2 regions of the Cellulosimicrobium sp. NPDC057862 genome follow, and region 1 is predicted to be linked to the other one. Evidence: riboswitches for the same ligand, from Rfam matches in the RefSeq annotation. Region 1 holds a riboswitch; the other holds the start of a gene.

Region 1 (4,422 bases):
ACGGGGTTGACGAGGCTCCCCCACGTGGAGCGGGCGTAGAACGTCCGGCCGACCTCGACCCGGCGGTCGACGAGGGACAGGTCGCGGAAAGCCGTGCTGCCGAGCACGTCGCCGACGGACCCGTCGGGTCCGGCGGCGCGCACGACGAAGCCCGTCAGGTCGGGCGCGGCGCGCGTCGCGGCCACCAGCTCGGCCATCCCCGCGACCCCGAAGGGCATGGGGATGCTCATGCCTGACCACATCGCCTCGTCGACGAGGCCGGCCAGTGTCTCAGCGTGCTCCAGGGCCAACGGTTCCAGGCGGAATCCGTGCCCCGAGAGGACGACGTCGTGCAGCACAGCGCATATCAGAGCACACGCGGACGACGCCGCCAAGAGGGTCCGGCGACGTCGTGGACAACGCTCGTCGACGGCCCGGTGAACGGCTGTCCCGGCGGTCCCGCCGGCGCCGGGTCAGACGGCGGGGCCGCACCCCGCGGCGTCGGCGAGGAACCCCGCCGCGGCGGTCGCGAAGAGACCCTCGAGACCGGACCCCACGGGCACGGGGCGCGGGTCGTCGGCCACGGCCCAGCAGCCGTCGACGACCTCGTACCGCGTCGCAGGACCGTGCGCCACGTACGACCGCACGGCCTCGACGAGCCGGACGACGTCCGCACCCGTCGTCCCGACGCCGACGGACGCGCGGATCGCGCCCGCGTCGTACCCGAGACGCGCGAGCAGCGGGTGGGCGCAGAAGCGGCCGTCGCGCACGCCGATGCCGTGCTCGGCGGAGAGGTACGCGGCGACGAGGCCGGGGTCGTGACCCTCGACGGAGAACGTGACGACCCCGACCGGGTCGACGGCGTCCTCCCAGACCCGCACGACCCGCACGCTCGGGACCGCCTCCAGCCCGGCGACGAGCGCGGCGCGCAGCGTCGCCTCGTGCGCGTGGAGGTCCGCCGGGTCGAGCGCCGCGAGCGCGTCGCACGCCGCCGCGAGCGCCGCAGCACCCACGACGTTGGGCGACCCGGCCTCGTGACGCGCGGGCGCCGTCTGCCACTGCGTCCCCGTGACGGCGACCTGGCGCACCGCACCGCCGCCGGCGAGGTAGGGCGTGCCCGCGTCGAGCCAGTCGCGACGACCCACGAGCGCGCCCGCGCCGAACGGCGCATACGTCTTGTGGCCGGAGAACGCGACGTAGTCGACGCCCGAGTCGGCGAGCGAGAACCCGCGGTGCGGGACGAGCTGGGCGCCGTCGAGCACGACGCGCGCCCCGGCGTCGTGCGCGATCCGCACGACGTCCGCGACGGGCAGCGACTCGCCCGTGACGTTCGACGCGCCGGTCACCGCGACCAGGGCGTACGGGAAGCGCGCGAGCTCGGTGCGCAGGCCGGACAACGTCTCCGCGACGGACGCACCGCCGGCGAGGACCGTCGCACCGCCCGCGCGCTGCCACGGCAGGAGGTTCGCGTGGTGCTCGACGTCGAGGACGAGCACGCGTCCAGGCGTCCCGTCCGCGTTCGCCGGGACGCAGCCCGCGAGCAGGTTGAGCGAGTCGGTCGTGTTGCGCGTGACGACCGTGACGTCGTCCTCGCGCGCGCCGACGAACGCGCCGATCGTGCGTCGCGACGCCTCGTAGAGCGCCGTCGAGACCTGCGACAGGTAGCCCGCGCCGCGGTGCACGCTCGCGTAGAGCGGGAGCACCTCGGTCACACGGTCCGCCACGGAGCGAAGCGCCGGGGCCGAGGCCGCGACGTCGAGGTTCGCGTACGGGACGCTGCGGCCGTCGACGAGCGGGACGAGCGTGTCCGCGCCGACGACGGGCAGGAGCGCGGGCGCGTCGACGAGCGCCGCGAGGTCGGGGGCCTCCGCGACCTCGGTCGGACACGAGACGTCGGCGAGAGCAGTCATGGCACAGTCCTCCGAGGGCGGTCCGGGGACCGTGATCCCCGCGCTTGCCGCGCGCCGGTCGGCGTACGGCCTGGTCGTCACCCGGGGCACCCCGCCGCGAGAGGAGGGTTGCCGGCCAGCAAACCGGGGTTTCACGCTGGCACTCATGACCTGCGTCCCAGGATGTGCGCGGGGGACGCACCGTGTCAACCGGTGGTCAGGGCGTCTCGGATGGCGGGACGCAGTCCACGGGTAGGTCGAGGCGCCACCCGGACTCGTCGACCGCGAACGCGTCGAGCACCTCGCCGGTCCGCGCGTCGAGCACGACGACGGAGTCGGGCGGCCACTCGGCCGGGTCTCCCGGTGGCGCCTGCGGAGGACGCTGGAGCCGCGCGCCGCTCGCGTGGGCCTCGACGACCTCACCGGTGCGCGTGCTCGCCAGCACGACCTCGGGGTGCGCGTCGGCGTAGGCGTCGCACGCCTCGCCGTTGCCGTCCGAGCTCCACCAGCCCTCGTACCCTCCGACGACGAGGTCCGCCAGGTCGACCGGCTCGCCGGTCTCCACGGCGAGGGCGCTGTCGGGCGGGAGAGACGGGACGAGGTCCTCGTCGGGTTCGACCTGGACGACCCGCGGCCGCTCGGCGGGCAGCCCGGGGTCTGCCCCCACGACGTCCACCTCGGCCACCGCCCGCGGTGCGTCCTCGCCCTCGGGCGCCGTCCACAGCAGGACGACACCCACCACGACCGCTCCTCCGACCACGGCCGCGCCCACCGCACGTCCTCGCCCGATCCGCATCGATCCCCCTGCCCACCGGGACCCCCGCCCGGCCGCGCGGCCACGCTAGCGCGACCGTCCGACGTCGGGCACCCCGCCCGCGGGCCGCTCGGCGAGACGGGCGTTCCGCGCGTCGGACACGTGGCGTACGATCCCGAGCAACCATCCGGAGCGGCCGAGTGACGTGGCACGTCGACGCCGCAGCAACCCCCCGGTCCGTCGCGAGACGGTCGGGCGCAGGGTGCTACTGCCACGATCGATGGAGGAGGACTCATGAGCGACCAGTCCCAGCAGACGTCGGCACCCGGGGCGGCACTGCCCGATGCCCGGCCCGCCGTCGGCTACGCCGGCGACATCACCCCCCAGCAGGCGTGGGACCTGCTGACGAGCGACGAGCGCGCCGTGCTCGTGGACGTCCGCACCGAGGGTGAGTGGCGCACCATCGGCGTGCCCGACGCCACGGACCTCGACCGCGACGTCGTGTTCGACGAGTGGGTGACCCCGGCCGGGCCCAACCCGCGCTTCGTGGACCAGCTCGTCGAGGCGGGCCTCACCCCCGGCGACGAGCGCCCCGTCGTGTTCCTGTGCCGCTCGGGCCAGCGCTCGATCGGCGCCGCGCGCGCTGCCACGGCCGCGGGGCTCGGGCCGTCGTACAACGTGCTCGAGGGCTTCGAGGGCGCCCAAGGCTTCTCGGGCCTGCGCGACGTCGAGGGCTGGAAGGTCCGCGGCCTGCCCACGACGACCTACGACGAGGCGGCCCGGTGAGCGCCGCGCAGCCCGGGAGCGTGCCGGGCGGCTCCGGCCGCAAGCCGCTGCCCGCGAGCGCTCGCCCCGCGACGCTCGCCGTGCGCGGCGGGCACCACCGCACGGAGTTCCAGGAGACCTCCGAGGCGCTGTTCCTCACCCAGGGCTACACCTACGACCGCGCCGCCGACGCCGAGGCCGCGTTCAAGGGCGAGCTCGACCGGTTCGTCTACTCGCGCTACGGCAACCCGACGGTGCACGCGTTCGAGGAGCGCCTGCGCCTGCTCGAGGGCGCAGAGGCCTGCTACGCGACGGCGTCCGGCATGTCCGCGGTCTTCACGTCGCTCGCCGCGCTCGTGGGTTCCGGGTCGCGGATCGTCGCGGCCCGCGCGCTGTTCGGGTCGAGCATCGTCATCTTCGACGAGATCTTCGCCAAGTGGGGCGTGCGGACCGACTACGTCGACGGGCACGTGCTCTCCCAGTGGGAGGAGGCGCTGTCCACGCCGGCGGACGTCGTGTTCTTCGAGACGCCGTCCAACCCCATGCAGGACATCGTCGACGCGCGGCGCGTGAGCGAGCTCGCGCACGCCGCCGGCGCAGTGGTCGTGCTCGACAACGTGTTCGCGACGCCGCTGCTGCAGAAGCCGCTCGAGCTCGGGGCGGACGTCGTCGTGTACTCGGCGACCAAGCACATCGACGGCCAGGGCCGGGTGCTCGGCGGCGCGATCCTCGGGACCGAGGAGTACGTCAACGGGCCCGTGCAGACGTTCATCCGGAACACCGGGCCGTCGCTCTCGGCGTTCAACGCGTGGGTCCTGCTCAAGGGGCTCGAGACGCTGCCCGTGCGCGTCGCCGCGCAGAACGCCGCGGCGGCGCAGGTCGCCGAGGCGCTGGAGCAGCTTCCCGGGATCGGGCGCGTGCGCTACCCGTTCCTCGCGTCGCACCCGCAGCGCGAGCTCGCGCAGTCGCAGCAGAGCGGCGGCGGCACGGTCGTGACGTTCGACCTCGCCGTCCCGGAGGGCACCGACCCCGAGA
Region 2 (4,422 bases), on a different contig from region 1:
GCGCGGCCTCGTCCGGGCGCAGCTCCGGCTCGGGCTCGCGTGCGTGGTCTCGTTCCTCGCCGTCGTCGCGCTGCTCACGGTGACGATGAGCGCGGTGCCCGCGCTGGACGCCGTGGTGATCCTCGGCGTCCCGCTCCCCTGGCTCGTGCACGCGTACGGCTTCTACCCCGTGATCGTCGCGTTCGCGGTCGTGTTCGCCGTCGCGGCGGCGCGCAACGAGCGCCGGTACCGCGCCCTCGCCGAGGGATCGTCCGGGCCCGCGGAGGCCGGCCCGGACGAGGCAGTCCCCCACGAGGCGGACGCCCCGTGAGCGCGCTGCCCCTCGTCGCGATCGTGCTGCTGCTGCTCGCGACCGGCCTCATCGGGTTCTACGGCCTGCGCATCTCGCGCACCACGAGCGACTTCTTCGTCGCGTCGCGCACGGTGCGCCCGGTGTGGAACGCGTCGGCGATCAGCGGCGAGTACCTGTCCGCGGGCACGTTCCTCGGCCTCTCGGGGCTCGTGCTGCTCTCCGGCGCCGAGGCGTTCTGGTTCCCCGTCGGGTACGCGGCGGGCTACCTGCTCGTCCTGCTGTTCGTCGCCGGCCCGCTGCGCCGCAGCGGCGCGTACACGATCCCCGACTTCGTCCACGCCCGCCTCGACTCCGTCGTCGCGCGCCGCGTCACGAGCGTCCTCGTGCTCGTCATCGGGTGGCTCTACGTGGTGCCGCAGCTCCACGGCGCGGCGCTCGTGATCACGAGCATCGCGCCCGTCCCGCCGTGGGTCGGGTCGGTGGGGATCGCGGTCGTCGTGAGCGCGGTCGTCGCGGCAGGCGGCATGCGCTCCATCACGTTCGTCCAGGCGTTCCAGTTCTGGGTCAAGCTCACGGCGCTCGCGCTACCTCTCGTGTTCGTGCTCATGGCGCTGGGCGGCGCGTTCGAGCCGGGTGGCGCCACCGTCACCTTCGACCCTGCGGCGGTCTTCCCGCACGACGCCGGACCCGGCGGCCTCGACGCGTACGCGACCGTGTCGCTCCTGCTCGCGCTGCTGCTCGGCACGACCGGCCTGCCGCACGTCCTCGTGCGCTTCTACACCTCGCCCGACGGCGGCTCGGCCCGCCGCACGACCGTCGTCGTGCTCGTGATGATCAGCGTGTTCTACATGGTGTCCAGCACGCTCGGGCTCGTCGCCCGGGTCGTCGCGCCCGACCTCGCGGCGCCCGGCGTCGCCGACACCGTCGTCCTCACGCTCCCGACCCGCCTCGTGCCCGGGCTCGGCGGCGAGCTGCTCGCGGCCCTCGTCGTCGCCGGCGCGTTCGCGGCGTTCCTCGGCACGTCGTCGGGGCTGGTCGTGGCGCTCGCGGGCGTCGTGAGCCAGGACCTGTTCGGCGGGACCGTGCGGTCGTTCCGGTGGTCGGCGGTCGCGTGCACGCTCATCCCGCTCGCGTTCGCGCTCGTCACCATCCCGCAGGGCCTCGTGACGAGCGTCGGGACGGTGTTCGTGTTCGCCGCCTCCGCGCTGTCGCCGGTGATCCTGCTCGGCGTGTGGTGGCGCGGCCTCACCGCGCGCGGCGCCGTGGCGGGGATGGTCGTGGGGTCCGTCCTGTGCGCGACGGCGCTGCTCGCCTCGTCCGCGCTCGTCGCCGCGGGGTACGGGGCCGGCACGTCGGGCACGACGGCGGAGGGCGTCGCCGGCGTCGTGCGCGCCCTGCTCGCCCAGCCCGCGGCCTGGACCATCCCGCTCGCGACGGCGACGGTCGTCGTCGTGTCGCTGCTCGACCGGCACGGCCCGCCGCTGCGCACCGACCGGTTCCTGCGGCGCCTGCACGTGCCGGAGCTCCGGCGCCGTTGACGACGGTGTGAAGCCTGCAATCTGTAGCGTAGAAAGCGTGAGACCTGTAGCGCAGGAGCCCTGACCTGGTCAGATCCAGCGCGCGCCGATCTCGTCGTGGAGCTGCTGCGTCTTCTGCACGCGGAGCACGCCGTCCTCGACCGCGGCCTCCAGCCCGACCTCCCGCGCGATGGCGACGATCGCGTCGCGCTGCTCCGGGTGGTCGTCGGCGTCGCCGCCGTCCCACAGCTCGAGCCACCGGTCGGTGGGGTCGTCGCTGCCGCAGTCGGCCCACACCCGGCAGATCCGGTCGAGCTCGTCCTGGGTCATGGGGCGGGTCGGGGTGGCGTACACGGCGGGCTCCTGTGCTCGGCGTCGGTCAGAGAGTCGCGACTCACCCTAGGGGGCGGCAGGCGAGATCAGCCGTGCGTCCGGACATCTCATCTGGCGGTCACCCTCGACCGCATGCCGGATGGGCCGTAGGATCGTGGCAACCATCCAGAGCGGTCGAGAGTCCTGGCTCGACGACACCGCAGCAACCCGCCGACGGAAGCCTCCCGAGGACAAAGGTGCTAACGCCAGGGTCGATGGAGCGACTAATGGTCTCAGAGGCATCCTTCGCGCACCGTCCGGGCAGCCCGTGCCCGACGGCGGTCGCGCACGCACGCACCGCGGTCGGAGCGACGTCGTGAGCGTCGCCGACGCCGTCGGGCAGGCCCACGGCGGGGCGGCACGGCCGACGGTCTCGTTCGAGCTCATGCCCCCGCGCCGCCCGGACGCGGCGCCCAAGTTCTGGGAGACGGCGCGCCGCCTCGTCGCGACGCACCCCGACTTCGTGTCCGTCACGTACGGGGCGGCGGGCACCGACCGCGCGACCGCGCGCCAGGTCGTCGGTCGTCTGCTCCAGGGCACGCCCGTGCTGCCGATCGCGCACCTCACGTGCGTCGGTGCGTCGCGCGAGGACGTCGAGGAGGTCATCAACGACTTCCTCGACGAGGGCGTGCGGAGCTTCCTCGCGCTGCGGGGCGACCCGCCGCGCGACCAGCCGGACTGGCAGCCCGCGCCCGACGGCGTGCGGTCGTCGACCGAGCTCGTCGCGCTGCTCCGCGAGGTCGAGGCGTCGCGCTGCGCGTCCGACCCGGCGGCCGCCCTGCGTGGCGCCGCGCGCCCGCTGACGATCGCCGTCGCGACGTTCTGCGACGGCAACCCCGCCGCCGGCACCACGCGGAGCCAGGAGGTGCGCCGCCTGTGGCAGAAGCAGCAGGCCGGCGCGAGCTTCGCGATCACGCAGCTCTTCTACGACGCGTCGTCGTACACCGACTTCGTCGCCGAGGCCCGCGCGGCCGGCGTGACGATCCCCATCCTCGCGGGGCTGCTGCCCACGACGGAGCCCGCGCGGCTCCGCCGCGTCGAGGAGCTCACGGGCGTGCGCGCGCCCCAGCACCTGCTGGACGCGCTCGACGCCCTGCCCGACCCGGAGGCGCAGCACGCCTACGGGATCGCGTACACCGTGGACCTCGCGCAGCGCGTCCTCGACGCGGGCACGCCCGGTCTGCACGTGTACACGTTCAACAAGCACCGCGCCGCTCTTGACCTGCTCGAGGGTGTCCACCTCGGCGGCGGGTCGCGCGGGACCGGGGGCAGCGCCAGCGCTGCCGCCGCCCCGCTCGTCCCGGACCTGGCCAGCGGGCCGTGGGTCACCGGCACCTCCCTGCCCACGACGAGCGCCGCCACGCACGGCACGCCCGTCTGACCGGTCCTCCGGACCAGCAAGAGGTTTCGATCATGGCCACTTCCGTACCCTCCCCTACCCAGAATCACGTCGGTTTCCCCGCCGGCACCGTGCTCGGCTACCCGCGCATCGGGCGCCGCCGCGAGCTCAAGAAGGCCGTCGAGGCGTTCTGGGCCGGCAAGACGTCGGCCGAGGAGCTCGAGGCCACGGCCCGCGAGCTGCGCCTCACGACCGTGCGTCGGCTCGTGGACCTCGGCCTCGGCGCCGACGATGCCTCGGTCCCCGGCTCGTTCTCCTTCTACGACCAGGTGCTCGACGTCGCCGCCTCCCTCGGGGCCGTCCCGGCGCGGTTCGCGTCGCTCACCGACGACGCGGGCCGCCTCGACCTCGCGGGCTACTTCACCGTGGCGCGCGGTCACGGTGACGACGCCCCGCTCGAGATGACCAAGTGGTTCGACACGAACTATCACTACCTCGTCCCCGAGATCGGCCCGGACACCCCGATCCGGTTCGTCGACGACCGCGTCGTGCGCGAGTTCGTCGAGGCGAAGGAGGCCGGCGTCGTGACGCGGCCCGTCGTCGTCGGGCCGGTGACGTTCCTCGCGCTCTCCAAGGCGGCTGACGACGCCCCCGCGGGCTACTCGCCGCTCGACCGGCTCGACGACGTCGTCGCCGCCTACGCCGACCTGCTCCGCGCGCTCGCTGCGGCCGGCGCGCCGTGGGTGCAGCTCGACGAGCCGATCCTCGTCACCGACCCTGCGAACGCCGAGGAGCTCACCGAAGCGGTCGAAAGGGCATACCGCGCGCTCGCGACGGATCTCCGATCCGTGCCGAACCCGGGGTCTTCGCCGGACTCGGTGCCGAACCCGGCCGCAACCCCG

Evidence for each region. A riboswitch is a leader RNA that binds a small molecule or an ion and turns the genes downstream of it on or off. The one in region 1 is predicted to bind S-adenosylmethionine.
Region 2: another riboswitch for S-adenosylmethionine. It lies ahead of ACFVN3_RS02090 (methylenetetrahydrofolate reductase); the one in region 1 lies ahead of ACFVN3_RS04845 (aminotransferase class V-fold PLP-dependent enzyme).

The regions. Positions count from the first base shown of each region.
Region 1 is NZ_JBHVMH010000002.1:488,334-492,755, forward strand. It holds gene ACFVN3_RS04840 (GNAT family N-acetyltransferase) at 1-338, opposite strand, end outside; gene ACFVN3_RS04845 (aminotransferase class V-fold PLP-dependent enzyme) at 453-1,889, opposite strand; SAM riboswitch class IV at 1,925-2,040, opposite strand; gene ACFVN3_RS04850 (hypothetical protein) at 2,086-2,610, opposite strand; SAM riboswitch class I at 2,803-2,909, shown strand; gene ACFVN3_RS04855 (rhodanese-like domain-containing protein) at 2,917-3,408, shown strand; gene ACFVN3_RS04860 (O-succinylhomoserine sulfhydrylase) at 3,405-4,422, shown strand, end outside.
Region 2 is NZ_JBHVMH010000001.1:495,735-500,156, forward strand. It holds gene ACFVN3_RS02075 (heavy metal transporter) at 1-310, shown strand, start outside; gene ACFVN3_RS02080 (cation acetate symporter) at 307-1,830, shown strand; gene ACFVN3_RS02085 (hypothetical protein) at 1,900-2,163, opposite strand; SAM riboswitch class I at 2,301-2,403, shown strand; gene ACFVN3_RS02090 (methylenetetrahydrofolate reductase) at 2,498-3,562, shown strand; gene metE (5-methyltetrahydropteroyltriglutamate--homocysteine S-methyltransferase) at 3,595-4,422, shown strand, end outside.